DNA from 4 places in the Streptomyces sp. NPDC054796 genome. Region 4 is predicted to be linked to each of the others. Evidence: riboswitches for the same ligand, from Rfam matches in the RefSeq annotation. Region 4 holds a riboswitch; each other region holds the start of a gene.
The links. A riboswitch is a leader RNA that binds a small molecule or an ion and turns the genes downstream of it on or off. The one in region 4 is predicted to bind cyclic di-AMP.

Region 1 (7,527 bases), on a different contig from region 4:
GTGAGTTACAAGCTCCAGCGCGCGGGCGGCCTCTCGCGCGCCGTGCCCATGGTGCCCGTGGAGATCCACGGCATCGGTGTCGGGCTGTCGGCGCACATCAGCCGCGCCGGTTACGTCTCCGCGTCGCCCTACGTGACGGACACACGCCCCGTCACCCTCGTCGTGAGCTGGCTGGACGAGGCACAGCTCGCGGCCGTCGACGCGACGGAGTTCCCCAACTACGGCCGCGCCCTGCTTCCCGGCGACGGCGACGGATTCCCCATGGTGCTGCCGAACGGTTGGCGGCTGGAGGGCGCGTACCTCTACTTCAACACGCGCGGCCTCCTCGCCCACCCGGACGGCACGCCCCGCCCCACCGCCCCGCAGCCGGACGTACTGCGCGCGCTGCTGCGCGAGTCCGCGCCCCTGCGTGACCTGCTGGGGCCCGACCCCGAGAGCTGGGTCGCGCGAGCCGCCGCCGACCCGCGACGGTGCGCCGCAGGCACCGCCGTCTTCGAAGAAGAGGGCTGGCTGCTTCAGGAGACCCGGTTCAGCGGGTACGCGGTGGCAGGGTAGGCACATCCCCAGGTCCCCCAGCGAAAGGAAGCCCACCATGGCCGACGAGACCCCGCCCGCCCTGCTCGCCCTCCTCAAGGAGCGCAAGCTCGGCGTGCTGGTCACGCTGAAGCGCGACGGACGGCCGCAGTTGTCGAACGTGCTCTACGCCTACGACCCCGACGACCGCCTCATCCGCGTCTCCGTCACGTCCACCCGCGCCAAGTCCCGCAACCTCGTCCGCGACCCGCGCGCGAGCTTCCACGTCACCAGCGAGGACGGGTGGGCCTGGACGGTGGTCGAGGGCACGGCGGAGGTCACGCCCGTCGTCGCCGACCCGTACGACCCCGTCGCGGAGGAACTGGTGCGCCTCTACCGCGACGTCCAGGGCGAGCACCCGGACTGGGAGGAGTTCCGCGCCGCTCAGCTCGCGGAGGGGCGGCAGGTCGTGCGTATCCCCGTGGAGCACGCGTACGGGCAGCCGCTCCGCTGACCCGCGCCCCCGGACCGAAGAACTACGCCGACGCCTCCGTCAGCCGCGCCGCCTCGTCCTCCGTCAGCGTCACCTCGGACACCGCCATCAGCGCCGGAAGCTGCTCGGGCGTGCGCGCGCTGGCGACGGGCGCCGTGACCGTCGGCTGGGCCAGCAGCCAGGCCAGCGCCACGGTCGCCGGTGAGACGTGGCGGGCCTGTGCGATCTCGTCCAGGGCCCGCAGCACCCGCTGGCCGCGCTCCGTCGCCAGATGCTGGGAAGCGGACGCGGCGCGGGCGCTCTCGGGCGAGGCGCCGGGCCGGTACTTGCCGGTGAGGAAGCCGGAGGCGAGGGAGTAGTAGGGCATGACGCCGAGGCCGTAGCGGGCCGCGACGTCCTGGAGTTCGCCCTCGTACGTCTCGCGCGAGACGAGGTTGTAGTGCGGCTGGAGTCCCACGTACCGCGCGAGGCCGAACTCCTCGCTGAAGGCGAGCGACGCGTCCAGCCTGGCCGGCGTGATGTTCGACGCGGCGATCTCGCGGACCTTGCCGGAGCGGACGAGGTCGTCCAGCGCCGTGATGATCTCGGAGACCTCGACGCTCTCGTCGTCGTAGTGCGTGTAGAGGAGGTCGATGTGGTCGGTACGGAGACGGCGCAGCGACTCCTCCACCGCGCTCTTGACCGTGCGCGCCGCGAGGCCCTTGTACTCGGGGTGGGCGCCCACCTTGGTGGCGAGGACGATCTCGTCGCGGACGCGGCTGCCGCGCTCGGCCAGCCAGTTGCCGAGGACGGTCTCGGACTCGCCGCCCGAGTTGCCCTCGACCCAGGCCGAGTAGACGTCGGCGGTGTCGATGAAGTTGCCGCCGTGCGCGGTGTAGGCGTCGAGCACGGCGAAGGAGCCGGGTTCGTCGGCCGTCCAGCCGAAGACGTTGCCGCCGAGGCAGAGCGGTGAGACGGAGAGCCCGCCGAGGGGGCGGCGCTCGCGGGTCAGGTCAGGCATGGCCGTCCCGCTCGCCGTTCCGCCTGCCGCCCCGCTCGGGTTCGCGCTGGTCGCGGAGTTGTCCGAGTTGTGTGTGTCAGCCATACGTGGACCGTAACTCCGCCGGGACGGAAGCGCAGGCCGACGGCCCTGGTGTCGGGGGGTGGTCCACCAGAGCCGCCGGGTCCTGGGCGGGGGCCCGGCCGGAGGACCGGCCGAAGGGCCCCGTTCGCCGCCGCCTCGTCCCCTCCTCGTGCTGTGCCGAGGGCCACGGGGGCCAGGGGCGAGTGGTGCGTGCGCCCGCCTCGGCGGTGCGAGGCGGCGGCGTGGTCGTGAGTGGGCGGGGGCGACCCGAGTGCGCGGGGTGCTGTGTGGTGCGCCGCCCGCCCGAGGCGACCGGGTACCACTGGTCCGGGCTCCCAACCCGGACCCACGTCGACGGAACGGCGTCAGCAGAGCCGCGTCAACGGAACCCCGTCAGCGGCACCCCGTCAGACGCTGAGGCCCTTGCCCCTCAGCCACGCCAGCGGATCGACCGGGTCACCGCCACCGGGCCTGACCTCGACGTGCAGATGCGGCCCCGAGGAGTTGCCTGTGGAGCCGACGCGGCCGATGACGTCGCCGGTGCTGACCTTGTCGCCTGCGGACTTCGTCATCGAGGACAGGTGGCAGAACCACAGCTCGGTGCCGTCGTCCAGCTCCAGCACGATGCGGTAGCCGTACGAACCGGCCCAGCCCGCTTCCTTGATGGTGCCCGTGTGGATGGCCTTGACCGGAGTGCCGGTGGGGGACGCGAAGTCCTGGCCCGTGTGGTCGTTCTGCCACATGCCGCCGGAGGAGCCGAAGCCCGCGGAGAGCTGGTACGAGGAGACCGGGAGCGTGTAGCTCTTGGCGAGCTTGGCGAGGCGGGCCGCCTCCGCCTTGCGGCGCTTCTCCTCCTCGGCCTTCTTCTTGGCCTCGGCCTCTTCCTTGCGCTCTTCCTTGGCCTCCTTGGCGGCTGCCGTCGCCGCCTTGGCCGCGGCGGCCTGGGAGGCGGCCTCGCGCGCCGCCGCGTCCGCCTCGGCCTGCTGGGACTCGGCCTGCGCGAGGATGCGGGCGCGCAGTGCCTCGCCCGCGTCCGTACGGCCAGCCGCCGCGTCCTCCTCGGACAGGCCCGCCTGGCTCAGGGGCGCCTGGACGGCGGCGACGGCCTCCGCGTCGTCCGCGCCGCCCGCGAGGAGGCCGCCGACGCCGGGGAGGTCCTGCACGGAGTCGGCAGCGGAGGCCAGGTCCGGCATGGATATCGCGGCCGGGTCCTTGTCCTTGGCGGTGGCCATGCCGCCCGCGCCGACGGCGGCGATCATGCCGACGCCGAGCACCGCGCCGCTGCGGGCCATGCCGCCGCCGCGCTGCTTGCCCACGCGGTGCCGACCGCGGACGGGACGGACGGAGTCCTCGGTGGGGTTCCACTCGTCGAACGCGTCGTCGCCGTCCTCGTCGCCACCGTCACGCGCGGGGCCGTAGACGTCCGGGACGGGCACCGCCTGGGCGTCGAAGGCCGGGGCTTCGAAGGGCGGGGCCTCGAACGTCTGCGTGTCGAAGGTCTGCGTGTCGAAGTTCCGGGTGCCGGGCGGGACATGAGCACCGGCCGGGACATGGGAGCCGGACGGGGCGAGCGCGTCGGGACGGCCCAGCGCGTCGTAGTTGCCGTACGCGTCGAATGTGCCGTGGCCGTAGCCGGGTGTGCCGTGGTCTTGGCCAAAGCCGTAGCCGTGGCCGAAGTGGTCGCCGCCGTGGGGCGGCCGGCTGTCGTAGGACGCGCCGTACGACGGTGAACCGCCGAAGGACGGCTCGTACGAGGCCTCGGGGGCATGCCTCTTGGACGCCACGGGGGGCGCACTCCTTTCCTTCCTTCTCGCCTACCGGGTTAGCTGACGGGTTCGGAGCAGGAAGGTCTCCTACGGAAGCGCCCGCACATGGAACATGGGCGGGAGAGTCCGATTCACCCCATCCCTCGGAGGGCGGCCCCGGTGTGGGCCGACCGGTGAGAGACCCCCCTCGCCGACGGCTGACGACGGCCGAGAAGTGGTGGTTCCCCGGTTCCCTCGGTGCGCTTCGCGTCGAGTGGTGACTCGCGTTGACGCACGTACGGGATTCGGCGACGGCGCACGGTGCCGACTCTCGTGACGGCTGTGACGACCGCGCTGCGTTATCGAACGTTAATAGAGTCGCGGGCCGAATTCCAAGCTGTTCCGGTGAATTCGTAGTCGCCGTTGCCCTGCACTTTCCCGGGCAGACAGGGGCAATCAGGGGCAGGAATTACCCGAATTGGGGCGCCGGATCGCGGAGAGTGACGAAACATCAGGCTGGAAAGCTGTCTTGAACCGCTCCACAACTCCCCCCTCCCGTCCCCGCCTCGTCTTCACTTCCCCTCCTTCTCCGTCTTCACGTCGGCGTCACGTCCTCCCCCTGCGCCGCGCCACCAGCAGCGCCATGTCGTCCGTGATCCGTCCGCCCGTGTACGCCTCCACGTCCGCGACCAGCGCGTCCAGCAGCCCGTCCGGACCGTCGAAGGCGCACCCGGCCAGGCGGCGCGAGGGCTCGTAGAAGACGCCGCTCCCCTCGCCCCGCGCCTCGGACAGGCCGTCCGTGTAGAGCAGGAGATGCGCGCCGGGCGGGAAGGGCACCTCGTCCGCGCGGTCGGGCCACTCGCCCAGCTCGGGCATCCCCAGCGGCAGCGCGGGGACCCTGGGCTCGATGTAGCTGGGGAACCCGTCGGACTTCAGCAGCAGCGGCGCCGGGTGGCCGCGGTTCACGACGCGGAGCACGCCCGGGTCCTCGGCGGGCACCTCGACGAGGACGGCCGTCGTGAACCCCTCGTACTGGTCGAGCCCCCTCCTGCGGTCCCCCTCGCGCCGCAGCGCGCCCTCCAGGCGGCCCGCGACCGCCTCCAGCGTGTCCTCCTGCTCGGCCGCCTCACGGAACGCGCCGATGACGATGACGACCGCCTCCACGGCCCCGAGCCCCTTCCCCCGCACGTCCCCGACGAGCATCCGGGTCCCGTGCGGGGTCTCCTGGACCGCGTAGAGGTCCCCGCCGATACGGGCGCCGGTCTGCGCGGCCTTGTAGCGCGCCGCGAACTCCAGCCGTCCGATGCGCGGAGGCGGCAGCGGCAGCACAGCGCGCTGGGCCGCCTCCGCGATGATCCGCGCGGAGTCCAGGGCCGCGCCGCTACGGCGCACGATGCCGCTGATGAAGACGGCGAGCGCGGAGACGGTGGCGACAGTGAGAGTGCGCATCGAGACTTCGAGAAGGTCCGACGAGCCGTCCAGCAGGAGCAGCGCCGCGAAGAGGGCGGTGGCTATGAGCCCCGTGCCGATCGTCGCCCGACGAGTGCAGAAGGGCGCTGTCACCAGCGGCGCGGCGGCGAAGAAGGGGGCGCCCGTGATCTCGGAGAAGGTGGTGGCGCTCAGGACGATGCCGAGGGCGAGCATCAGGAGGGGCAACAGGAGGAAGGGGATGCAGCGCCTGCCGGAGCCGCCGACGGGGCCTTCGGCGAGCACGGTCTCCCTGCGGCTGCCGCTGGTCCTGCTCCTTCGGCCCTTCCCGTGCCTCCCGTGCCTCCCGTCCTTTCCGCTGCCCCTGCCCCTGCCCGCTCTCTGGTCCGCCACTGTCCCAATCTGACTCGTGATGACGCGCTCGGCCACTTGACCTGCTCCAATCGCTCCCCCCTTGCGGCCCCCCGGCCGGGTCGACAGCTGAGGGCGCCGCCACACGTTCGCCGCACTCCGTGAGCGCCCGGCGCCCCGGCACGTTCCACTGGAGGCGGGGCTCGCGGCGGGGCCCCGCGCGAGGCGGACGGCGAGCGGCGAGCGGTACGGGGCGGAAGGGAGCGGCGCGCGTGGGAACCGGCAGAGCCGTCGTGCACCTCCGCGCCCCGAAGTGGCCGCCCGCCTGGTTCGGGCTGCTGCCGCCCGTACTGATCGTGCTGGCCGTGACCCTGGAGGAGGCGGCGCCCCCGAAGTACTTCTTCGGCTCGCTGCTCAGCGCCGCAGTCCTGCTGGCCGCGCTCCTCTACCGCCCCCTCGGCACCGCAGCGGTGGGCGCCCTGTGCGTGCTGGTGCTGGCCGTGCTCGACATCAGCCAGGGCTCCGCCTACAACCCGCACATCGTGGGCTCCCTCGTCACCCTGCTCGTCGTCGCGGGGCTCGTCACGCTGCTGTCCGTGGCGCGCGAGCGGACGGTGCGCCAACTCACCCAGGTCCGCGCGGTGGCCCAGGCGGCGCAGCTCGCGCTGCTGCGGCCCCTGCCCGAGCGGATCGGGCCCGTCCGCGTGGCGGGCTTCTACCGGGCAGCCGACGACGAGGCCCTGATCGGCGGCGACCTCTACAGCGTCCGGCAGACCCCGTACGGCGTACGCGTGCTCGTCGGCGACGTACGCGGCAAGGGCATCGGCGCGACGGGCACCGTCGCCACGATCATGGCCTCCTTCCGCGAGGCGGCCGTGACCTGCGAGGATCTGGCCGAGGTCGCCGACCGTATCGAGATGGCGATGGCGCTGGACCGCGAGGACGCGACGGTGCCCGGCGGCGCGGGACCGCCGGGGGACGGCGCGCTGCCGGGGGACACGGGCCCGGACGACGAACTGTTCGCCACCGCCGTGCTGATGGAGTTCCCCGGGGACGCGGAGGAGGTCCGGGTGCTCGATCGCGGCCACCCGCCCCTGCTGCGCCTCGCCCCCGACGGCGCGACCCCGCTGACCGCCACCCCAGGGCTGCCGCTGGGACTCGGCGACCTGTCCGAGGGGACGGAGCGCGCCGAGGGGTTCCCGATGCCCGTCGGCGACATGCTGGTGGCGTACTCCGACGGGGTGACCGAGGCACGCGGCCGTGACGGCGCGTTCTATCCGCTGCGGCAACGGCTGAACGACCACTTCTGCCGCCCCGCCGACGAGCCCGGCGGGTCCGGCGGCCCCGGCGGCCCCGGCTGCTTCGAGGGGCGGGGCGCCGTCCCGGCCGAGATCGTCACGTTCCTCCAGGACGACGTGGCCCGGTGGGCGCCGACGATCGGCGACGACATGGTCGTCGTGGTCCTCCGCCGCCTCCCGTCACCCGAGCCACCCGGACCAGCCGAGCCACTCGGGCCGACGGCCGCCTACTGAGCGGGCCGCGCACCCGGTCAGCCCGGTCAGGGATCGTGCGAAGTCACCGGCCGGTACCGGGACCGGTCAGATCGGGGGGCGTGCCCCTCGACGACCTCGCGGGCCCCGTCGTGCGCCATCCTCCTCACCGCACACGCATGCCACCCCCTGCGCCTGCGCGAGAAGGGCGAACGGATCGCGGTGGACGGCGGGACACGCGACTGCGCGTCCGCACTCCTCGCGCCCCGGCGCTGGTGGCATGCCCGCCATGCCCGTATCGGCAAGGCCCTGGAGCACGAGGGCCGCACCGTCATCCTCACCGCACCCCTCGTCGGCGGGCGGGCACTGCGACTGGTCACCGCGTCCCCGGGCGGCGCGGTCTCATGAGCCGCCCGCCCCCCGGGAACCGTCGGGTCAGTCTCC
Region 2 (7,527 bases), on a different contig from region 4:
TGGTGCACCTGTGAGTGAACGACGAACGCCGCCTGGTTGACGTGGTAGCGGCCCTCGACGACCTGTCCCTCCTCATTGGCGAGGACGAGATCGCTGACGGTGATGTGCTGGAACGGCATCCCGAAGGGGTTGACCCAGAAGCAGTCCGTGAACTCCGGGTCCCTGGCGGTGATGTGGCCCGCCACGCCCTCGTCGTACCCGAACCGCCCGAACAGGCGCAGCGCCGCCGCGAGCCGTTCCTTGCGGTGCCGCCGCTCCTCGGCGACGGACTGGTGCTCCGGGGGCATCGCGAAGTGGAGCTGGTCGGTGGGTATCGGCGTCGGGCGCGCCGACGACGCGGACGACGAGGTGAAGCCCAGGGGGCTGGTGTGGGGGCGAGAGGGGTGCGTCATGCGGCTGCTCCTCCTGATCAGGGCCGTACGGGAGCGGAAGCTACCTGGGGGTAGCGCAAGTGACCAGGGGTGTGCCCGGATCTCTGACATGTCCCCGCTATGCTGCGCGCTCCGCGCCGTCCCCCTGAGGAGGCGCTTACACACCAACGGGAGGGACGGCTCGTGAGCAGCCGCCAGATCAGCAAGATGCTCCAGCAGATCGCCACGCAGGACGACGTCACGGTCGTCAGCCGCATGTCCTCGGTGAAGAAGCTCGCCAGACTGGCGTTGATCGCCGAGCAGTTCGGCTTCCAGTACGGGGACGCCGCGCAGACCGGCGCCCAGAACGGCAGCACGGCGATGCTGCTGCACCGCGACCCCAGTCCCGCAGCCCAGCAGCGCGCCGCGGCCAACATGGCCCGGTTTCCGCAGGCGGGCAACGGGGGCGATCTGCCCGGCATGCAGCCCGGCGGCAAGCTCAAGCCCCTCCCCGAGGCGGCCGACCACCTCGAACTCCTCAAGGCCCGCATCAACTTCGACCTGACCGGCAAGAGCGCCGAGAAGCGGATGCTGGCCGGGGCGGTGGGGCTCACCGTGATGATGGTGCTCGGCGTGGTGCGGGACGCGCTACAGGACGACGCGCTCGTCTACGGCGTCATCGGCTACGTCCTGCTGATGCTGCTCCTCGGCGCGGGCTTCTTGTGGACGCGGCAGCGCAACGCGAACTTCGCGGCCCGCCTTGAGACGGCGGGCTTCGCGCGCGTACGCGACGAGAACGGCCGCAGCCGCTATCTCCCGCCGGGGGCGCAACTCCCGGGCCACGCGAACCCGTTCGGCACCGGGGCGCCCGTGCCGCCGCAGGCGTACGGGGCACCGCCTGTCGGGCAACAGCCCGTTCAGGGGCAGCAGCAGGGGCAGGGGTACTTCGGAGCGCCGAGCGCGTGAGTGTGTGCCCCTGAGTGTGCTTCACGGGCTGCGGGTGCGCGGTGGCTGGTCGCGCAGCCCCCCCCCGCGCCCCTGGCGGGGCGGCCCTCGTCGCGGAGCGCTTACGCGGCGAGGTGGGCCTCCCGGTGCCCCTGGCGGGCGGGGCGGGACCGTCCCGTTCACGCCGGGCGGGTCGCTCCGGAGAAGGGCATTTCGTCGATCGGGGCGATCCGTACCGGCGCGCCGGGGCGCGGGGCGTGGATCATCCGCCCTTCGCCGATGTAGAGCCCGACATGGCTGACGCTGCCGTAGAAGAAGACCAGGTCACCGGGCGCCAGCCCTGACCGGGGGATGCGGCGGCCCGCTTCGATCTGCGTGTACGTGGTGCGCGGCAGCGAGACGCCGGCCGCCTTCCACGCGGCCTGGGTGAGCCCGGAGCAGTCGTACGCGTCGGGTCCCGTTGCGCCCCACACGTACGGCTTGCCCAGCGCGCCCCGCGCGAAGGAGACGGCACGGGCGGCGCGCGAGTCGGGGGCCACGCCCGTGGCAGGTGCTGTGGCCTCACGGGCGCCGCCGCCCGAGCCGCTGCCCGAGCGGTCGGCCCGCGCCGTCCCGTCGGAACCGTCGGAACCGTCAGGGCCGTCGGGCGCACCGCCGTGACCGTCGTCGCCCAGCACCTCGGCCCGCTTCTCCGGCGTCAGCCGGTCCAGCAGCCTCTCCGCCTCCCTGAGCTTGCTCTGAACGGTGCGCTTGTGGCGCCGCGCGCTGTCCGCCGCGCTCTTGAGGGAGGCGGCCGTCCCGGCCGCCTCCTCCCGGAGCTGCCGCACGCCGCGCGCCTGCTCGCCGACGCGCCGCACGGAGTCGGCCTGCCGCGCGCCCGCGCGCTCGGCGACGGCCGCGCGGTCGAGGTAGTTCTCGGGGGAGGAGGAGAGCGCGAGCTGGAGCGACGGGTCGACGCCGCCGCTCCGGTACTCGGCCGCCGCGTGCGCGCCCAGCGCGTCCCGCGTCGCGTTCAGCCGCTCCTGCTTGCGCGCCGCCTGGTCGCGCAGTTCCTCCAGCTCCTCCGCCGCCTCGTCGGCCTTCTCCTTCGCGCCGTTGTACGCCTCGGTGGCCTTCTCGGCCTCGTGGTGCAGCTTGTCGACCTTCGCCTTCACCTGGGCGGTGGAGCCGGGACGGGGGTCGGCGTGGCCCGAGCCCTGGAACGCGGTGGTGCTCGCGGCGGCGGCGAGCGCGAGGGTGAGCGCCGTGCGCGCTGCGGATCCGGTGAGGGGGCGGGGCTTGGGTTTTCGGTGCGAGGCCATGGTGCGGCCGTCACTTCCTTCGCGTCGCGTCGCGGCCGTACACCGTGCGGCGTCGCGTGCGACGCCCGTACGTCCGTCGAGGTGGGGATCCGGCGGCGGACCCGCACAGGGGGGACGAGCCGCCGCCGGATCTCGGCGGGGTGGCCGGGCCTCGCACGGGGCGGACCCGGCCACCTGGACGAGGACGCTAAACCTGCCCCGTGCGGCGAGGTGTGGGGTTGACCGGGACTGCCCGAGACTGTCCGCTTTCGTCCATGCGGCGCGTGCGGGCGTGAACGGGGGCGCCCGCTACGGAACGGGAACCGGCGAGACCGTGACCGATGCGGGCGATCGGCGCACCCTGGCCGTCGGGCGGTGCTACGGGCCGGGCTACGCTCCGGGCCATGGACGTCCTCATCAACCTCTTCGTCTGCCTGCACATCGTGGGCATCGCGGCCCTGCTGGGCGGCTTCTTCTTCCAGATGGGTGCCCTGCGCTCCGGCACGGCGCGGATGCTGCCGGGCATGCTGCACGGCGCGCTGACCATGCTCGCGACGGGCATCGTCCTCGTCGGCCTCAACCAGGCGGACGACCAGCCCGTGAACAACGTCAAGATCGGGATCAAGCTGGCGCTGCTGGTGGTGATCCTGGGGCTGGTCTACGTGAAGAGGGACGAGGAGAAGGTCCCGTCAGCGCTGCTGGGCACGGTCGGCGCCCTGACGACCGTCAACATCTTCATCGCGGTGCTGTGGACGTGAACGGCGGCGCGTAGTTCCTCGATCCGGCCGCCCCGGCCGCCCCGGCCGCCCCGGACGATCCGCGCGCCCCGGGCCGCCCCGGGCGCGCGAAGGGGCGCGGCGCACCCGCTGGTGCCTCCGCGCCCCGTCGGCGTACTCCCGTCGAACGCTCCGCTTCAGGCGGGCCGCACCCCCGAGTGGAACGGCATGTAGTCGATCGCCTCGTACTTCACGTCGTCGCCCGGCTTCGAGGCGTGGATCATCTGTCCGCCGCCCACGTAGATGCCGACGTGGCTGACGTCGTCGTAGAAGAAGACCAGGTCACCGGGGCGCAGGTCCGACTTGGCGACCCGCGTGCCGACCTTCACCTGGTCGTACGTGGTCCGGGGCAGGGATATCCCCGCGCTCTTCCAGGCGTCCTGAGTGAGCCCCGAGCAGTCGTACGAGTTGGGTCCCGTCGCGCCCCACACGTAGGGCTTGCCGAGCTGCTGCTTGGCGAAGTCGATCACCTTCGCGGCCTTGGCCGAGTACGAGCCGCCCGACGAACCGGAACCCGAACCGGAACCGGAGCCCGAGCCCTCGGAGGAACCGGACCCGTCGCCCTGTTCCCGCTTCTGGCGCTCGGCCGCCTCACGTCGCTCCGCCGCCGCCCGCTCGGCCGCCTCGCGCCGGGCCTCGGCCCGCTTCTCGCGCTCGATCTGCGCCAGCCGCGCCTTCTCCTTGGCGGTCAGCTTCGACAGCAACTGCCGCGCCTCGGCCAGCTTCGACTGCACCTCGCGCTTGCTCTCCTTCAGCTCCTTCTGTGAAGAGGAGAGCGATTCCAGCTCGCGCGTCGCCTCGGCGCGCTTCTCGGTGGCCGCCTTCTGCCGCTTCTCGTAGTCGTCGACGGCCTCCTTCTGGCGGCCGGTCATGCGGTCCAGCAGGTGCGTCTGCGCGAAGAAGCTCTGCGGGTCCTCGGTCAGCAGCAGCGTCGCGGTCTGCGAGATGCCGCCCGTGCGGTACTGCGCGGCGGCGAAGTTGCCGAGGACACGGCGCGACTCGTTCAGCTTGTCGGTGCGCTCGGCGACCTCGTCCAGCATGCCGTCGGTCTTCTCGCGCTGCGCGTCGGTCTTCTCCTTGGCCGCGTTGTACTTCTGCGTCGAGGCTCCCGCCTGCTGGTAGAGCTTGTCGACCTTCTGCTTGACCTCTTCGACCGACTGCCGTCCGCCGCCGCCCCCGCCGTCGTCCGAGGGCGAGGCGGTCGCGCCCTGGGAGAGCAGGGTGACGGACGCGAGGGCCGCGGTGGTGACACCGATGACGCCCCGCTTGGAGGCTGCGGAGTGCAGTACGCGGGTGCGCGGCTTGCGATGCGACGCCAAGGCCGACGACTCCTTCCGTGAACCGCCTACCGGGTTAGCTGACGGGTTCGGGCGTCGGAAGGCTGCCCTACGGACCGGAGCGCTCCGCTCACGCGGCGCGTACGGGCCGATTCACCCCGGGTGGCACGCGGGCACGCGGTGGTCGCGCGGCGTACGCGAGTGGGTCCCCGGCTCCGGCCCTGCGGCCGGACTCGGCGGTGGCCGCCCGTGCCGACGCTGTCGCCGACGGGGGTGCGGGCTGCCTGGCACGGCACGGTAGCGAAGGTGTGCCGTTCCTGTGAAGGCTGGTGAGGGATACGTCCGATATCTCTTCGTTACCCGTGCGGGATTGGTGCGGTATCCGTCCGGTATGGGCGTACGGGGCCGGTGCGTCGCGGGTACGAGGCCGTCGCAACGGGGCCGTCGACGAGCCCGCGCACCCGCACCGGGGCACGGATTTCCGGGGCGATTCCGGGGGCGATTCCCGGGACGCACGGAGGTCTGTCGGTGGGGCCGCCTAGACTCGGACGACGATGAGCAGCCTCTTCGACGACAGCTTCCTGGCGAACCTCGATCCCAAGACCGAGGACCCGCCTCCGCCTCCCCCCGAGGATCAGCACCCGGAGGAGGAGATCCCGGACGATCTCTTCGCGGGCACCTTCGCCGGGGGCGCGGCAGCCGCGCGTGACGCGTATCACCGCGGCGGCTCGCCCCGCACCGTGGTGGACACGGACGCGCTGCTGGAGGGCATGAACGAGCAGCAGCGCGCCGCCGTCGTGCACAGCGGCTCCCCGCTGCTCATCGTCGCCGGGGCGGGCTCGGGCAAGACCCGGGTGCTCACCCACCGCATCGCCCATCTGCTGGGCGCGCGCGGGGTCCACCCGGGCCAGATCCTCGCGATCACCTTCACCAACAAGGCCGCCGGCGAGATGAAGGAGCGCGTCGCGGAGCTGGTCGGGCCGCGTGCGCAGTCGATGTGGGTGTCCACCTTCCACAGCGCGTGCGTGCGCATCCTGCGCCGCGAGCACAAGAAACTGGGCTTCACCTCGTCGTTCTCGATCTATGACGCGGCGGACTCCAAGCGCCTCATGGCCCTGGTCTGCCGCGATCTGGACCTGGACCCGAAGCGGTTCCCGCCGAAGTCGTTCAGCGCCAAGGTCTCGAACCTGAAGAACGAACTGATCGACGAGGAGGACTTCGCGGCCCAGGCCACGGACGGTTTCGAGAAGACCCTCGCCGAGGCGTACGCGATGTACCAGGCACGGCTGCGCGAGGCCAACGCCCTGGACTTCGACGACATCATCATGACGACCGTCCACCTCCTCCAGGCGTTCCCTGACGTGGCGGAGCACTATCACCGCCGCTTCCGGCACGTGCTGGTGGACGAGTATCAGGACACCAACCACGCGCAGTACACGCTGGTGCGCGAGCTGGTGGGCACGGGCGCCAGCGGCAGCGCGGACACGGATACGGGTGTGGACGCGGGTGCGGGCGCGGGCGCCGTCGAGCGGGCCGAGCTGTGCGTCGTCGGCGACGCGGACCAGTCGATCTACGCGTTCCGGGGCGCCACCATCCGCAACATCCTCCAGTTCGAGGAGGACTACCCGGACGCCACCACCATCCTCCTGGAGCAGAACTACCGCTCCACGCAGACCATCCTCAGCGCCGCCAACGCCGTCATCGAGCGGAACGAGAACCGGCGCCCCAAGAATCTGTGGACCCAGGCCGGAGCGGGCGCCCGCATCACGGGCTACGTCGCGGACACCGAGCACGACGAAGCACAGTTCATCGCGGACGAGATCGACCGCCTCACGGACGCGGGCGACGCGCGCGCGGGCGATGTCGCGGTCTTCTACCGCACGAACGCGCAGTCCCGTGTCTTCGAAGAGGTCTTCATCCGCGTCGGCCTCCCGTACAAGGTCGTCGGCGGCGTCCGCTTCTACGAGCGCAGGGAGGTCCGCGATGTGCTGGCCTATCTGCGCGTCCTCGCCAACCCCGAGGACTCGGTCTCCATGCGCCGCATCCTCAACACCCCGAAGCGCGGCATCGGTGACCGCGCCGAGGCGATGATCGACGCGCTGGCGCTCCGCGAGAAGATCACCTTCCCGCAGGCCCTGGTCCGCGTCGACGAGGCGTACGGCATGGCGGCCCGCTCGGCGAACGCCGTGAAGCGGTTCAACACGCTGATGGAGGAGCTGCGCACCATCGTCGAGTCCGGCGCGGGCCCGGCCACGGTGCTGGAAGCGGTGCTGGAGCAGACGGGCTATCTGGCCGAGCTGCAAGCGTCCACGGACCCGCAGGACGAGACCCGCATCGAGAACCTCCAGGAACTCGCCGCCGTAGCGCTGGAGTTCGAGCAGGAGCGCGGCGAGGACGAGCCGGGCACGCTGGCCGATTTCCTGGAGCAGGTCGCGCTCGTCGCCGACTCGGACCAGATCCCGGACGACGAGGAGGGCGAGAACGGCGAGGCCACCGGCGTCATCACGCTGATGACGCTGCACACGGCGAAGGGCCTGGAGTTCCCCGTCGTCTTCCTGACGGGCATGGAGGACGGCGTCTTCCCGCACATGCGCGCCCTGGGCAACACCAAGGAGCTGGAGGAGGAGCGCCGTCTCGCCTACGTGGGCATCACGCGCGCCCGCGAACGGCTCTATCTGACGCGCTCCACCATGCGCAGCGCCTGGGGCCAGCCCTCGTACAACCCGCAGTCCCGCTTCCTGGAGGAGATCCCGGACTCCTTCCTGGACTGGAAGCGCACGGGCGCCTCCATGGGCGCGGCGATGGGCCCAGGGTCGGGCGCGGGCGCCGCGATCGGCTCGGGCATCGGCGCCTCGCTCTCGTCGTCCACGGCGGCCCGGCGCGGCGGCCCGAGCGGCTT
Region 3 (7,527 bases), on a different contig from region 4:
CTACCGGCTCCTCCTCGCTGCCGTCGTAGTTGGGCGCGAAATCGACCGTCTCCTCGTCGATCGACTCGACCATCAGACCGGCGGCGGGCGCCGAGCGGCACTCGGTGTACCGCATGGCGGCGGGCGGGTCGTCGTTGCCCAGCGAACCGAAGTTGCCGTGGCCGTCGACCAGCGGGAGCCGCATCGAGAAGGACTGGGCCATGCGGACCAGCGCGTCATAGATCGCGGAGTCACCGTGCGGGTGGAGCTTGCCCATCACCTCGCCGACGACCCGGGCGCACTTGACGTACGAGCGGTCGGGGCGCAGCCCCATCTCGTGCATCTGGTACAGGATGCGGCGGTGCACCGGCTTCATCCCGTCACGGGCGTCCGGGAGGGCGCGGGAGTAGATGACCGAGTAGGCGTACTCGAGGAAGGAGCCCTGCATCTCATCGACGACGTCGATGTCGAGGATCCGCTCCTCGAAGTCGTCCGGCTGCGGGGTCTTCGTACTGCGGCGGGCCATCGCGGCTGCGGCTCCTTCGGTACGTACGGGCTAGGGGGTGTGAGGACACCCGCTGTGGGCCTGGCGGATACGACGCCGACCATTGTGGACCGCGCCGCTGACAACGGGCTCCCCGACCCGGCGGTGACGGGTGGGAGAGCCCAGTTCATGGGCGTACGGTACGGGAACTTCGCACGTTGTCCGTGCGGTTGCATACAGTGACAGAACCGCTTCACACGACGCGACACGAACTCCCGCGAGCGAAGGGACTCCAGGCACATGGGTCACACGGCCACGCCCCCGCCTGCCACCGGCGGGCTGACAGCGACCGAGCACCGGCTGGCCAACGGCCTGCGCGTGGTGCTCTCCGAGGACCATCTCACCCCGGTCGCCGCTGTCTGCCTCTGGTACGACGTCGGTTCCCGCCACGAGGTGAGGGGCCGCACAGGGCTGGCCCACCTCTTCGAACACCTCATGTTCCAAGGCTCGGCCCAGGTGACGGGCAACGGTCACTTCGAGCTGGTCCAGGGCGCCGGCGGCTCGCTGAACGGCACCACCAGCTTCGAGCGCACCAACTATTTCGAGACCATGCCGGCGCACGAGCTGGAGCTGGCGCTCTGGCTGGAGGCCGATCGCATGGGCTCCCTGCTCACGGCGCTGGACGAGGAATCGCTGGAGAACCAGCGTGACGTCGTCAAGAACGAGCGCCGCCAGCGGTACGACAACGTGCCTTACGGCACCGCCTTCGAGAAGCTGGCCGCCATGGTCTATCCCGAGGGCCACCCTTACCACCACACCCCGATCGGCTCCATGGCCGATCTGGACGCGGCCTCCCTGGAGGACGCGCGCGCCTTCTTCCGTACGTACTACGCGCCGAACAATGCCGTGCTGTCCGTCGTAGGGGACATCGATCCGGAGCAGACGCTGGCCTGGATCGAGAAGTACTTCGGCTCCATTCCGGGCCACGAGGGCAAGCAGCCGCCGCGCGACGGCTCCCTCCCCGAGACGCTGGGCGGGGACCAGCGTCAGGTGGTCCAGGAGGAGGTGCCCTCGCGCGCGCTGATGGCGGCCTACCGCCTGCCGCACGACGGCACCCGCGAGTGCGACGCGGCCGACCTCGCGCTGACCGTCCTCGGCGGCGGCGAGTCCTCCCGCCTGCACAACCGCCTGGTGCGGCGCGACAGGCTGGCCGTCGGCGCGGGCTTCGGGCTGCTGCGGCTGGCCGGGGCGCCCTCGCTGGGCTGGCTGGACGTCAAGGCGTCGAGCGGCGTGGAGATCTCCGCCATCGAGGCGGCGGTGGACGAGGAGCTGAGCCGCTTCGCGCAGGAGGGGCCGACGCCCGAGGAGATGGAGCGGGCACAGGCCCAGCTCGAGCGCGAGTGGCTGGACCGGCTCGCGACGGTCGGCGGGCGCGCCGACGAACTGTGCCGGTTCGCCGTGCTGTTCGGCGATCCCCAGCTCGCGCTGAGCGCCGTGGGCCGCGTCTTGGAGGTCACGCCGGAGGAGGTGCGGTCCGTGGCGGCGGCGCGGCTGCACAGGGACAACCGCGCCGCGCTGGTCTACGAGCCGACCGCGCCCGCCGCCGAGAACGCTGAGAACGCCGAGAACGAGAACGCCGAGGACGGACAGGACGAGGAGCCCGGCCAGTGAGCGACACCGCGACCACCCCCGCAGAGAGGCCAGGCCCGAGCATGGATCTCCACCCCCAGCCCCGGGGCGGCAGCCCCAGGCCCTGGGCCTTCCCCGCGCCCGAGCGCGGCACGCTGCCCAACGGGCTCACGGTGCTGCGCTGCCACCGCCCGGGCCAGCAGGTCGTCGCCGTGGAGGTCAACCTCCTGGCCCCCCTGGAGGCCGAGCCCGAGGGCCTGGACGGCGTGGCCACGATCATGGCCCGCGCCCTGTCCGAGGGCACGGACAAGCACGACGCCGAGGAGTTCGCCTACGAGCTGGAGCGCTGCGGCGCCACCCTGGACGCGCACGCCGACCACCCGGGCGTGCGCGTCTCCCTGGAGGTCCCCGCCTCCCGGCTGCCCAAGGCGCTCGGTCTGCTCGCCGACGCGCTGCGCGCACCGGCCTTCCCTGACGGCGAGGTCGAGCGGCTGGTCAACAACCGGCTGGACGAGATCCCGCACGAGCTGGCCAACCCGGCCCGCCGCGCGGCCAAGGAGCTGTCCCACCAGTTGTTCCCCGCCGCGTCCCGCATGTCCCGGCCGCGCCAGGGCACCGAGGAGTCGGTCGCCCGTATCGACGCGGCCTCGGTCCGTGCCTTCTACGAGGCACATGTGCGCCCCGCGACGGCCACCGCCGTCGTCGTCGGCGACCTCGAAGGCGTCGATCTGGACGAGGCGCTGGCCGACTCCCTCGGCACCTGGACCGGATCGACGGCCGATCCGCGCCCCGTGCCGCCGGTCACCGCGGACGACACGGGCCGCGTGATCATCGTGGACCGTCCGGGCGCCGTGCAGACGCAGTTGCTGATCGGCCGCATCGGCGCGGACAAGCACGACCGCGTCTGGCCCGCACAGGTGCTGGGCACGTACTGCCTCGGTGGCACCCTCACCTCCCGGCTGGACCGCGTGCTGCGCGAGGAGAAGGGCTACACCTACGGGGTGCGCGCCTTCGGCCAGGTGCTGCGCTCAGCGCCCGAGGGCACGGGCGCCGCCATGCTCGCCATCTCCGGCTCGGTCGCCACCGAGGTGACGGGGCCCGCGCTGGAGGACCTGTGGCAGGTCCTGCGCACCCTGGCGGCCGAGGGCCTCACGGACGAGGAGCGGGACGTCGCCGTGCAGAACCTCGTGGGCGTCGCTCCGCTGCGCTACGAGACGGCCGCCGCCGTCGCGGGCACTCTCGCCGATCAGGTCGAGCAGTATCTGCCGGACGACTTCCAGGCGCGGATGTACGCGCGGCTGGCCGAGACGGGCACCGTGGAGGCCACGGCGGCCGTCGTGAACGCCTTCCCGGCCGACCGCCTGGTCACCGTCCTGGTGGGTGACGCCTCGCAGATCGCGGAGCCGGTGCGGGCGCTGGGCATCGGCGAGGTGAGCGTGGTCTCCGGGACCTGAGGCGCCGCGTCGCCCGGCGCTACGTCGCCGGAGCCGCTCGGGGAGTTGCCCGGAATGTGATGGAGGGCCCGTGAACAGTCGGCCGACTGTTCACGGGCCCTCCACATGTCTCGGCGTCATGTCCGTTTTCCCTGTCTGATTTGACCTGTGTTGCCCCGGTGTTGGGTGTGGCATGCGCGACAAAAGACGGGATCTGTTTGGCGCCGTGCTGATGCCCGTCTTAGCGTCGTGGCCGCTGTTCGTCAGAAGTGACCGCGCCGCGGCCGACGGACAGTGATCGCCGAGTCCCCGTACGGCGCGAGCCAGGGGAGCCGGGGACCCACACGTCCCTTGGGGTGAATCGGACGCCTCCCGCACGAGGCGCCCGTAGGAGACCTTCCTGCTCCGAACCCGTCAGCTAACCCGGTAGGCGAGAAGGAAGGAAAGGAGTCGCGCCAGATCATGGCGTTCATCCGTGCCACCGGTAAGCATCGTGGGCAGAGCCGTGCCCGTCGCCGTGCGGGCGTCAACGCCGCAGGCATAGCGGGCCTCGCCGCTGTCGGCGTCGTGGGCTCCGTCGCGTCCCCGGCCCTCGCCGCCAACGACGAGGCGTCCACCGTCACCGACACCGGTCTGACCCAGGCCATCGACCTGGGCGGTTCCCTCGCCGCGACCGTCGGCGACCAGGCCGAGGCCCAGCAGGCCGAGGCCGAGCGCGCCAAGGCCGAGGCCGCCGCCAAGAAGGCCGCGGCCGAGGCGAAGAAGCGTGCCGACGAGGCCAAGCGCAAGGCGGCGGCCGAGAAGGCGGAGCGCGAGCGCGAGGCCAAGGAGGCCAAGGAGCGCGCGGCCCGCAAGGCGGAGGCCAAGCGCGCCGCGCTCAACGGCTACGTCGCCCCCGTCGACAACTCCTACGTCTCCACCGGCTACCAGACCGGCGGCGGCATGTGGTCCTCCGGCAGCCACACCGGCATCGACTTCCACGCGGCCCAGGGCACCCCGGTCAAGTCCGTCGCGGCCGGTGAGGTCGTGGAGGCGGGCGACGGCGGCGCCTACGGCAACAACATCGTGATCAAGCACAAGGACGGCACGTACACGCAGTACGGCCACCTGTCGTCCATCGGCGTCTCTGTCGGCCAGTCCGTCACCTCGGGCCAGCAGATCGCCCTCTCCGGCTCCACCGGCAACTCCTCGGGCCCGCACCTCCACTTCGAGGCCCGGACGGGCCCCGACTACGGCTCGGACATGGACCCGGTCGCCTATCTGCGCCAGCACGGCGTCAAGATCTGACCGAAACCGAAACCGAAACCGAAGCCGAATCCGACGCCCAACCCGGCGCCGTACCCGACTCCGCGCGGCATCCGTGAGTATCAGGACCCCCGGCCGACACATGGCCGGGGGTCCTTTTCACGCCGTATTCACGTGAGGGGAACTCTCGCCATCGGAAATTCGACGTGGCTGCAATACAGTTCGAGTCATGCGAATTTCCGCGCACGCGGTCTGCACGGCAATCCGCGACGACATCGTCAGCGGGGCATTTCCGCCCGGCGCCCGGCTCACCGAGGAACTCCTCGCCCGGCGTTACGGAGTCTCGCGGGTCCCCGTGCGCGAGGCGCTGCGCACGCTGGAGTCCGAGGGTTTTGTGCTGACGCGCAGACACGCGGGCGCCTGCGTGGCCGAGCCGACGGAGCAGGAGGCGGCGGACCTGCTGGAGATCCGCGCGGTGCTGGAGCCGCTGGGCGCGGCGCGCGCGGCGCAGCGGCGCACCGAGGCCCACCTCAAGGTGCTGCGCGGCCTGGTGCGCCTCGGCCAGCAGCGCGTGGACCGTGGCCACCTCTCCGACCTGCGCTCCCTGGGCGACTGGTTCCACGAGACACTGGCCCAAGCGTCCGGCAGCCCCAGTCTGACGACGCTGCTCACCCAGCTCCGGCGCAAGATCACATGGGTGTACGCGGTGGACGTGCCCGCGCAGGCCGCCACCGTATGGCAGGAGTACGGCGCCATCGTCGACGCGGTGGCGCGCGGCGACGCCGAGCGGGCCCGCGCGCTGACGGCCCAGCACGTGGAGCGTTCCGCGGTGCTCCACAGACTGCGCCGCCCGGTACCGAAAGGGGCCGCGCGCAAAGCGGCCGTGAGGAGTACGAAACCTTCCGTAAACACGGCGCGCGATTCTCTTTAACACTCCCCGTATACAAAGAAGAGGAGGAATTCACAGGCGTGTGCCCGTGAATTCCTCCTGCTCTTTTCCTGCCGTTGAGGGCAGCGAATCAGACGGTGCGAATCAGACGGTCTCCGGGAGTTCTTCGAGGCCCTCGGAGACGAGCTTCGCCAGACGGTCGAGCGCGGATTCCGCGTCATCCGCCTCGGAAGCCAGCACGATCTCCTCGCCGCCCTCCGCGCCGAGACCCAGCACGCCCAGCATGGAAGCGGCGTTGACCGGCGTGCCGTCCTCGCCCTTCTTCACGGTGACCGGGACGCCCGCAGCAGCCGCGGCGCGGCAGAAGATCGAGGCGGGGCGGGCGTGCAGGCCCTCGGCCCAGCCGACGGTGACGCGGCGCTCAACCATGGTGAAGCCCTTCGAATCGTGACGCTTGTGAACTGTTGTCTAGACCAGTCTCGCACGCGGTGCGAGCTGCTCCCGTGCCCCCTCAGCCTGCACTGTCGCACGTACGGGCGCGAGCCCGGCTCACAGGTCCTACCCTGACCCCATGCAGAGCCCGTCGGAGCGCGCTTACCCCACCCACTGGGAGGCCGACGTCGTCCTGCGCGACGGCGGCACGGCCCGGATCAGGCCCATCGCACCGGACGACGCCGAGCGGCTGGTGAGCTTCTACGAACGGGTCTCCGACGAGTCGAAGTACTACCGCTTCTTCGCGCCCTACCCCCGGCTCTCCGACCGCGACGTGCACCGCTTCACCCACCACGACTACGTCGACCGCGTCGGCCTGGCCGCCACCGTCGGCGGCGAGTTCATCGGCCTCGTCCGCTACGACCGCATCGACGGCACCGGACGCCCCGCCTCCGCGCCGGCGGACGAGGCCGAGGTCGCCTTCCTCGTGCGCGACGACCACCAGGGCCGCGGCGTGGCCTCCGCGCTGCTGGAGCACATCGGGGCCGTGGCGCGGGAGCGCGGCATCCGCCGCTTCAGCGCCGAGGTGCTGCCGGCGAACAACAAGATGATCAAGGTGTTCACCGACGCGGGCTACTCCCAGAAGCGCAGCTTCGAGGACGGCTCCGTCCACCTCACCTTCGACCTCGAACCGACCGAGCGCTCCCTCGCCGTGATGCGCGCCCGCGAGCAGCGCGCCGAGGCCCACTCGGTGGGACGGCTGCTCGCGCCCGGCTGCGTCGCCGTCATCGGCGCGGGCCGCAACCCGGGCGGCGCGGGCCGCGCCGTCCTGGAGAGCCTGCGCGCCGCCGGGTACGCGGGCCGCACGTACGCGGTCAACACCGCGCTGCCCGAGGGGCGTACGGAGCTCGGCGGCGTCCCCGCGTACCGCTCGGTGGGCGAGCTGCCCGAGTCCGTCGACCTCGCCGTCGTCGCCGTGCCAGCGGCTGCCGTCACCCAGGTCGTCAAGGACTGCGGCGAGCACGGTACCCAGGGTCTGGTCGTGCTCTCCGCCGACTTCGGGCGCGACGAGCAGCGCGAACTGGTGCGGCTGGCCCGCTCGTACGGGATGCGCATCATCGGACCTAACGCCTTCGGGCTGATGAACACCGCGCCCGACGTCCGGCTCAACGCGAGCCTCTCGCCCGAGCTGCCCCGGCGCGGCGGCATCGGCCTGTTCACCCAGTCGGGCGCCATCGGCATCGCGCTGCTCACCGGGCTGCACCGGCGCGGCATGGGTCTCTCCTCCTTCGTCTCGGCGGGCAACAGGGCGGACGTATCGGGGAACGACGTGCTCCAGTTCTGGGACGACGACCCCGGCACCGGCGTCGCGCTGCTCTACCTCGAATCCATCGGCAACCCCCGCAAGTTCACCCGCCTCGCCAAGCGCACCGCGG
Region 4 (7,527 bases):
TCGTAGACGTAGCCGCGGTCGATCTCCTCGCAGGAGAGCCAGGTGTTCCACGGGGTCCGGCCGCCCGCGCAGTTCACGCTCGTGTTGCTGAGCACGCGGTACGCGCCCGTCACCGCGCCAGAGGACGAGAAACGCACGGCGCTCGCGCCGCCGGTGAGGGCGACCTCGGAGTTGGAGACGTAGATCCAGCCGCCGCCGCTGTCGGCGAAGCAGGCGCCGCCGTCGGGCGCCGGGTGCCAGGTGTACGAGGTGCCGGAGACCACCTGGCCCGATCGCGCGATCACCCTGCTCGTGAAGGACTGCGGCAACTGGACGCCGTTCGCGTCTGCGGGGCCGAGTGCCCCGTACGGGCCCGTGCCCGGCTGCGCCGGGTCGGCGTGCGCGGCGCCGCGCCACAGCGTGCCGCCGAAGACGGCGGCCGAGCCGGTGAGCACGGCCGCGCGCAGGAAGGTACGACGCCGGAAGTCACGGCGTTCCACGGTCACTCCACGTTCCACGGTCACTCCACTCGGGTCTGCGGTGCTGCGGTGCCCGGCGGCGTTGCGTCCGCCGGGGAGAGCGGTGGTGCGTGCGGTGCGTGTGCCTTGGTGCCTTGCGGGTGCGGGTGCGGGTGCGGGTGCGGCCCGTACCGCCCGTGCTGCCGGTACCGCCGGTACGGGACGGTCCGGTCCGGGCGGGGTGGAACCTAGCGCTCGGGCGTGACCGGCGCCACAACTCCCCGTGAACCGGAGGCGCGGCCGGGCGGCGGGGAAGGCCCGGGAACGCCGGATGCCCGGCGTCCCTGGAGGGGACACCGGGCATCGGTGTGGCTTCGCCTGCCGCTGTCCGGAGGGCGCGTGTGGCCCGCGCCCTCCGGACCGTCGCGGGCGTAGGGGAGGGAACGCCTCAGACGGAGAGACCGTGCGACTGGAGGTAGCTCACGGGGTCGATGTCGGAGCCGTAGTCGGGACCGGTGCGGACCTCGAAGTGCAGGTGCGGGCCGGTGCTGTTGCCGGTCGAGCCGGAGACGGCGATCTGCTCGCCGGCGTCGACCTGCTGGCCGGGCTGGACGGAGGAGGAGGTCAGGTGGCCGTACTGGGTGTACTTGCCGTCGTCGTTCTTGATGACGACCTCGTTGCCGTAGGCGCCGCCCCAGTCCGCCGAGACGACGGTGCCGGAGGTGACCGACTTCACCGGGGTGCCGGAGGAGGCGGAGAAGTCGACGCCGGTGTGGCTGCCGCTGGACCAGGAGCCGCCGGACGCCTTGTACGGGGTGCTGGTGCCCGCGTCGACCGGCTTGACGTAGTCGCTGGAAGCGGACTGGCCGTCGTCGGAGCCGGAGGTCTCGGCGGTCTTGGAGGCGCCGCCCTGCGGCTGCGTCTTCACCTCGTCGCCGGAACCGGAGCCGGAGGCGGAACCGGAGAGGGTCAGCTTCTGGCCCGGAATGATGACGTTCGGGTCGCCGCCGACGGTCTGGCGGTTGGCCTCGTACAGCTTCTTCCAGCCGCCCTCGACGCCCTCGGACTTGGCGATCTTGGCGAGGGTGTCGCCGCTCGCGACGGTGTACGAGCCCGAGCCGCCCTGGGGCTTGCTCTGCTGCTCGGTCTGCTGCGGCTGCGCGGACTTCGTCGCGGAGTCGTCGGAACCGGAGTCGGGGTTCACGTCGGGGGAGCCGCTGTTCTGGCTCAGCCCGGCCTTGGGGCCGCAGTTGGGCCAGGCGCCCGGACCCTGCTTGGCGAGCACCTTCTCGGCGATGGCTATCTGCTGGTCCTTGGTGGCCTTGTCGGCGGTCGGCGCGTACTGCGAACCGCCGTAGGCGTCCCAGGTGCTCTTGTCGAACTGGACGCCGCCGTAATAGCCGTTTCCGGTGTTGATGGACCAGTCGCCGCCCGACTCGCACTGGGCGACCTTGTCCCAGGTGCTGACGTCGGCGGCGTGCGCGTTCGCGGCGCCCATCAGCGGAAGGGCGATACCCGCGCCACCTGCGGCGAGAGCGAGCGAGACGCGGGAAATGCGCCGCGCGTTACGGCCATTGGACTGTCGGTTAACGCTTTCGCGTGCAAACACAGAAGTGTTCCTCTCCTACGCCTGCGAGGTGAGCTGTCGGATTCGGGCTGGAGTTGCCCGGCCACCTGTGCACATGCCCGTGGCATGTGCGCGAGGGGGCTTCACCCCAAGCCGGTCGCGTTTCCGCGACGCGGCACTTACCTGTGGTTCCCCCGCTCCTGCCGCCCTTGGGTCGGGTGATTTCCGCTGACCGGGCGGCAGGATTCGGCGTCCCGGTCACGGGCCACCGCATGGGACGTGCGATGGCGGATGCACCGTAAACAGATGGAATTCGCGGGGACAACTAAAGCCAGGGAAGGAGAGCCATGTGGGGACCCGCGCATTTCTCGTACGGAGTGTCGAATAAGTCCGTAAGAGAACGCTGTGCGCAGGGCATTCGAAACACGCGTGCCGCGTCCGCGTCAAAACCGGAACCCTTTCGATCTTGCCTTCCTGTGTCGCTCCTCACGCACCTCCTGTGGAACGCGTCACGTCATTTCCGGCTCGCGCGGGGGCACTCGGCGCGATGCCGGGCGTGTGCGGAATACCCCCTGGGGTACCCGTGTTACGGTCGATGATGGATACCCCGGGGGGTACATGAACGAGTCGGTCCGGGAGACCGGAGCGAACGGAGAGCGGAGAGGAGAGGGTCGGCCGTGTTCTTCGTCGACACCATCGGGACCGAGGGCCTGGGCAACCGCGGCTATCTGGCGGGCGGCGCGGCGGAGGCCGTCGTCGTGGACCCGCCCCGCGACATCGACCGCGTGCTCGCGGCGGCGGCACGCAGAGGCGTGCGCGTCGGTCTCGTCGCGGAGACCCATGTGCACAACGACTACATCAGCGGCGGCCTGGAACTGGCCCGCGTCACCGGCGCCCGCTATCTCGTCCCCGCCGAGGCGCACGTCGCCTTCGCCCGCGTGCCCGTGCGCGACGGCGACACCGCGACGGTCGACGCCGGCGCGGGCCTGACACTGCGGGCCCTCGCCACCCCGGGCCACACCCCGCACCACACCTCCTACGCGCTGGAGGAGAACGGCCGCGCCGTGCTGGCCTTCACCGGCGGCTCCCTGCTCATCGGTTCCACGGGCCGCCCCGACCTGGTCGAACCCCGGCTGACCGAGCCGCTCGCCCGCGCCCAGCACGCCTCGGCGCACCGGCTGGCCGACGAACTGGCCGACGATGTGCGCGTCCTGCCCACCCACGGCTTCGGCAGCTTCTGCTCCTCCGGCGGCTCCGGCACGAGCTCCGGGGGCTCCGGGGGCTCCGACGGCTCGGCCGACTCCACGACGATCGGCGAGGAACGCGCGCACAACGACGCGCTCACCCGCGACGTGGACGACTTTGTCAAGGACGTGCTCGCCGGGCTGGAGGACGTGCCCGCCTACTACACGCACATGGCCCCGGCCAACGCCTCGGGCCCGGCGCCCCTGGACCTCACCCCGCCCCGCACCGCCGACGCGCACGACCTCGCGCGGCGCCTGGCCGAGGGCGAGTGGGTGGTGGACCTGCGCTCACGGGTGGCGTTCTCCGAGGGGCACCTCGCGGGCGCGTTCAACTTCGAGGGCGACGGCAAGCTCGCCACGTATCTCGCCTGGCTGATCCCCTGGGGCAAGCCCGTCACCCTGCTCGCCGAGACCCCCGGGCAGATCGCGGCGGCGCAGCGCGAGCTGGCCCGCGTCGGCATCGACCGCCCGGCAGCGGCGGCGACCGGAGGCCCGTCCTCCTGGCTGCGTGCGGGTGAGCGCCCGCACTCCTTCCCGCGCGCCGACTTCGCCGACCTGGCTGCGGCCAGGGAACGGGACGGCGGCGAGGGGACCGTGGTGCTCGACGTGCGCCGCGCGTCCGAGCGCGCGAAGGGCCACGTCGAGGGCTCGGTCCACCTCCCCGTCCACGAGGTGCACGGCCGCGCCGACGAGGTGCCGCCCGGCGTGGTGTGGGTGCACTGCGCGAGCGGGATGCGCGCCGCCGTCGCCGCCTCGATGCTGGCCGCCATGGGCCGCGACGTGGTCGCCGTCGACGACGCCTTCCGGGCCGAGGACTGGGTGCGGGGCGACGGTTCGGGCGACGGTTCGAGTGACGGGGCTACGGGTGCGGGTGCGTAGGGGCGGCCGTAGCCCGGGGCCGGGGTGCGGGGCCGGTCCCGGTCCCGGTCCCGGCTCCGCCGCTGGTCGCGGGTCCGCGCCCGGTCAGGCCAGGGAGAGGAAGAGCTTCTCCAGACGGGCCCGCATCTGCTCGCGGTCGGCCGCCTGGACGGCGCCGTCCTCGCCATCGGCACCCGGCTCCGCGAGACAGCGCTGGAGGCCGGTGGCGATGATCGCGAAACCGGCCTTGTCCAGCGCGCGCGAGACGGCCGCGAGCTGTGTGATCACGTCCTCGCAGTCCCTGCCCTCCTCGATCATCCGGATGATCCCGGCGATCTGACCCTGTGCCCTGCGCAGCCGGTTGAGGACCGTCTTCAGGTCGTCGGCCGCCAGTTCAAGATCCACGGCTTCTCCTCACGTATACCCTCTGGGGTATAGCGTACCCCCGGCGGAGCCGGTGCCACCGAACACGAAGGACCCTCCTGTGACCACCCCTCCCTCCTCCACCTCCACCGCCGTGTCCTCCGCCGCCCTGGCTCCCGGGCAGGCGCGCCCGCGCCTGGACGAGTTCACCGTCGTCGACGTACGCGCTCCCGGCGAGTACGCCTCCGGACACCTGCCCGGCGCCCACAACGTCCCCCTCGACCGGCTCGACCGCGCCCTGCCCGCGCTGCGGCACGCGGCCGGGCGGCGCCCCCTGCTCATGGTCTGCGCCTCCGGGGCGCGCTCGGCCAAGGCCGTCGGCGCCCTGGCCGACGGCGGGATAGCCGCCTCCCGGCTGGCCACCCTCACTGGCGGCACCAGCGCCTGGACCGCCGAGGGCCACGAGGTGGACAGGCCGGAGGCGGGCCGCGCGACCTGGGCCATGGAACGCCAGGTGCGGCTGGCGGCGGGCTCCCTCGTGCTGCTGGGCCTGCTCGTCGACCTCGTGCTGCCGGGCGCGCGCTGGCTCTCCGCCGCGATCGGGGCCGGGCTGGTCTTCTCCGCGCTCACCGACACCTGCGGCATGGCCGCGCTGCTCGGCAGGCTCCCGCACAACAGGCGCGGCGGACGCGCAGCGGACCTCGACGCGACCCTGGCCCGGCTGACCGCCGACTGACTCCCGACCGGGCCCGGCCCGTAGCCGATGCCGGGCGGAGTTCTCCGGCGGGGTTCTCCAGCGGAGTTCTCCGTCGGGGTTCTTCGAAGGGGCTCTCAGGCGAGGCTCTCAGGCGGAGCCGTGCCGCTCCGTGCCGGGGGCGCCGGGGCCGTGTGCCGGGGCCGGGGGGCGGCCCTCGCGGTGGTAGCGGCGCTCGGGGCGGCCCGTGGTGCCGTAGCGGAGGGTGACGCGGGCGCTGCCCGTCGCCACGAAGTGCTCCAGATAGCGGCGCGCGCTCACCCGCGACAGCCCGCTGCGCTCGGCGCACTCGGAGGCCGAGACGCCCTCGCCCTCCACGCCCGCGTCGAGCGCGTCCCTGACGAGCGCCGCCGTCTGCTCCGTGAGCCCCTTCGGCAGCGAGGCGGGCGTCCGCCCGCCGCCGTGGCCCTGGGTCGCGCCCGCGCCCAGCGCGCCGCCAGCACCGCCGGCGCCGCCGAAGAGGCGGTCCACGTCGTCCTGGCCCGGAGCCGCCAGGGCCGCCAGCTCCTTGCGGCGCTCCGCGTACTGCCGCAGCCGCTCCTGGAGCAACTGCCCCTCGAAGGGCTTGATGATGTACTGCACGGCTCCGCCGCGCTGCGCGCCCCGTACCGTTCCCGCGTCCCGCGCGGCCGTGACGACCAGCACGTCGGGACCGCCCTCGGGGGCCCCGCCGCCGCGCAGCTCGCGCAGGACCTCCAGGCCGGGGATGTCCGGGAGGTAGATGTCGAGCAGCACCAGATCGGGGGCCAGCTCGCGCACGGCCGTCAGCGCCTCGGCGCCGCTGTGGGCCACGCCCGCGACGGCGAAGCCGGGCTCGCGCTCGACCAGGGTGCTGTGCAGCCGGGCGACCATGAAGTCGTCGTCGACGACAAGGACGCGGATCACTGGCCTCTCCTTCCCCGGTGGCCGCCGGTGGCCCCGTCGGCCCAGCGGCCCTGGTGAGCGGGGCCGTCCAGGGCCTTTCAGGCCACGGTAGCGCACGCCCGCAAGGCCCCCCGGGGCCCGTCCACCGGGCCGTACGGGCCCCGCGCCCGTGCGGCGGCGCAACGATCCGGCCACCGCGTCGGCCGTCGCGCCGATCACCGCGTCGGCCACCGTGGTCCCAGAAACGCTCCCGCACGCCGCACCCGCGTCACAGCGCCCCGTAGGTGACCCCCGTGAGCTGCTCCGACGCGGCCCACAGCCGCTCGGCCGCCACGTCGTTACGGGTCCACGGCGCGCGCCACGACGGGCCGGGCCCGCCCCGCAGCCCGAGGAAGCGCGGGCCCGTGAAGGAGTCGCCCCGCACCTCGGGGGAGGTCGCCGCGTACAGCGTCGGGGACGCGCCCTGCTCGGCCGAGGTGGCCACCAGCACGCCACCGGCCCGCATGAACAGCTCCGTGGCCCGCCGCCCGGCCAGACGCGGGCCCTTGGTCTGAAGCTCCGTCGACGCGTAGCCCGGGTGCGCGGCGGCGGCGATCAGGGGCACGCCCTTGCGGTCGGCGCGACGGGCCAGCTCGTGCACGAACAGCAGATTCGCGGACTTCGAGGCCGCGTAGGCGAGCCAGCGCCGGTAGCGACGCTCGCTGTTCAGGTCCGCTATGTCGATGTTGGCCAGCGCGTGCATCGCGCTCGAAACGGAGATCACGCGCGGGCCAGGCGCGGCCAGCAGCCGCTCCAGCAGCAGCCCCGTCAGCGCGAAGTGGCCCAGGTGGTTCACGCCGAACTGGGTCTCGAAGCCGTCCGCCGTGCGCGCGTACGGCACGGCCATCAGACCGGCGTTGTTGACGAGCAGATCGACGCGCGCGCAGGGCAGCGACTCGGTGAAGGCCCGCACCGAGGAGAGATCGGCGAGGTCCAGCTCTCTGAACTCGGCAGCCGCCTCCGGCACCTCCATCTGGAGCCGGCCCCGCGCCTCCTGGCCCCGTCGCACATCGCGGCAGGCCATCACCACCCGAGCGCCGCGCCGGGCCAACTCCCGTGCTGTCACATATCCCAGCCCGCTGTTGGCACCGGTCACGACGACGGTGCGGCCCTTCTGATCCGGAATGCTGCGCGCCGTCCAGCCCATGCGGGTCAGGGTAGGCGCAGCGACTGCACGGGGGGAGGCCGCCGACGCGGCGGGTTCCCCCGGGTCACACCCAGGGGTTTCCGAGGGTCACCCCTGGTCCGTGCCGCCCGGTGCCGGGGCCGCGCCGTCCAGCTCGTCGAACACCCGCTGCGCGATGCCGAAGGCCGAGTTCGCTGCGGGCACACCGCAGTAGACGGCGCTCTGGAGGAGGACATCGCCGATCTGCTCGCGCGTCAGGCCGTTGGTGAGGGCCG

Region 1: linked by a shared signal. The riboswitch ahead of ACWGJ2_RS29915 (M23 family metallopeptidase) and the one ahead of ACWGJ2_RS25380 (transglycosylase family protein) in region 4 are both predicted to bind cyclic di-AMP.
Region 2: linked by a shared signal. The riboswitch ahead of ACWGJ2_RS27235 (NlpC/P60 family protein) and the one ahead of ACWGJ2_RS25380 (transglycosylase family protein) in region 4 are both predicted to bind cyclic di-AMP.
Region 3: linked by a shared signal. The riboswitch ahead of ACWGJ2_RS15915 (M23 family metallopeptidase) and the one ahead of ACWGJ2_RS25380 (transglycosylase family protein) in region 4 are both predicted to bind cyclic di-AMP.

The regions. Positions count from the first base shown of each region.
Region 1 is NZ_JBSHAO010000045.1:46,447-53,973, reverse strand. It holds gene ACWGJ2_RS29930 (hypothetical protein) at 1-555, shown strand, start outside; gene ACWGJ2_RS29925 (PPOX class F420-dependent oxidoreductase) at 593-1,027, shown strand; gene ACWGJ2_RS29920 (aldo/keto reductase) at 1,050-2,006, opposite strand; gene ACWGJ2_RS29915 (M23 family metallopeptidase) at 2,477-3,505, opposite strand; cyclic di-AMP (ydaO/yuaA leader) riboswitch at 3,867-4,094, opposite strand; gene ACWGJ2_RS29910 (PP2C family protein-serine/threonine phosphatase) at 4,421-5,527, opposite strand; gene ACWGJ2_RS29905 (PP2C family protein-serine/threonine phosphatase) at 5,866-7,125, shown strand; gene ACWGJ2_RS29900 (hypothetical protein) at 7,306-7,491, shown strand; gene ACWGJ2_RS29895 (helix-turn-helix domain-containing protein) at 7,519-7,527, opposite strand, start outside.
Region 2 is NZ_JBSHAO010000038.1:13,088-20,614, reverse strand. It holds gene ACWGJ2_RS27255 (class II aldolase/adducin family protein) at 1-392, opposite strand, end outside; gene ACWGJ2_RS27250 (hypothetical protein) at 555-1,316, shown strand; gene ACWGJ2_RS27245 (NlpC/P60 family protein) at 1,475-2,596, opposite strand; gene ACWGJ2_RS27240 (hypothetical protein) at 2,980-3,333, shown strand; gene ACWGJ2_RS27235 (NlpC/P60 family protein) at 3,489-4,670, opposite strand; cyclic di-AMP (ydaO/yuaA leader) riboswitch at 4,679-4,877, opposite strand; gene pcrA (DNA helicase PcrA) at 5,183-7,527, shown strand, end outside.
Region 3 is NZ_JBSHAO010000016.1:31,997-39,523, reverse strand. It holds gene ACWGJ2_RS15930 (DNA gyrase/topoisomerase IV subunit A) at 1-505, opposite strand, end outside; gene ACWGJ2_RS15925 (M16 family metallopeptidase) at 764-2,134, shown strand; gene ACWGJ2_RS15920 (M16 family metallopeptidase) at 2,176-3,546, shown strand; cyclic di-AMP (ydaO/yuaA leader) riboswitch at 3,815-3,972, shown strand; gene ACWGJ2_RS15915 (M23 family metallopeptidase) at 3,988-4,812, shown strand; gene ACWGJ2_RS15910 (GntR family transcriptional regulator) at 5,000-5,701, shown strand; gene ACWGJ2_RS15905 (HPr family phosphocarrier protein) at 5,804-6,088, opposite strand; gene ACWGJ2_RS15900 (GNAT family N-acetyltransferase) at 6,231-7,527, shown strand, end outside.
Region 4 is NZ_JBSHAO010000033.1:59,152-66,678, forward strand. It holds gene ACWGJ2_RS25375 (alkaline phosphatase PhoX) at 1-497, opposite strand, end outside; gene ACWGJ2_RS25380 (transglycosylase family protein) at 886-1,935, opposite strand; cyclic di-AMP (ydaO/yuaA leader) riboswitch at 2,050-2,235, opposite strand; gene ACWGJ2_RS25385 (MBL fold metallo-hydrolase) at 2,682-4,127, shown strand; gene ACWGJ2_RS25390 (metal-sensitive transcriptional regulator) at 4,212-4,511, opposite strand; gene ACWGJ2_RS25395 (rhodanese-like domain-containing protein) at 4,591-5,205, shown strand; gene ACWGJ2_RS25400 (response regulator) at 5,314-6,108, opposite strand; gene ACWGJ2_RS25405 (oxidoreductase) at 6,356-7,273, opposite strand; gene pcaDC (bifunctional 3-oxoadipate enol-lactonase/4-carboxymuconolactone decarboxylase PcaDC) at 7,361-7,527, opposite strand, start outside.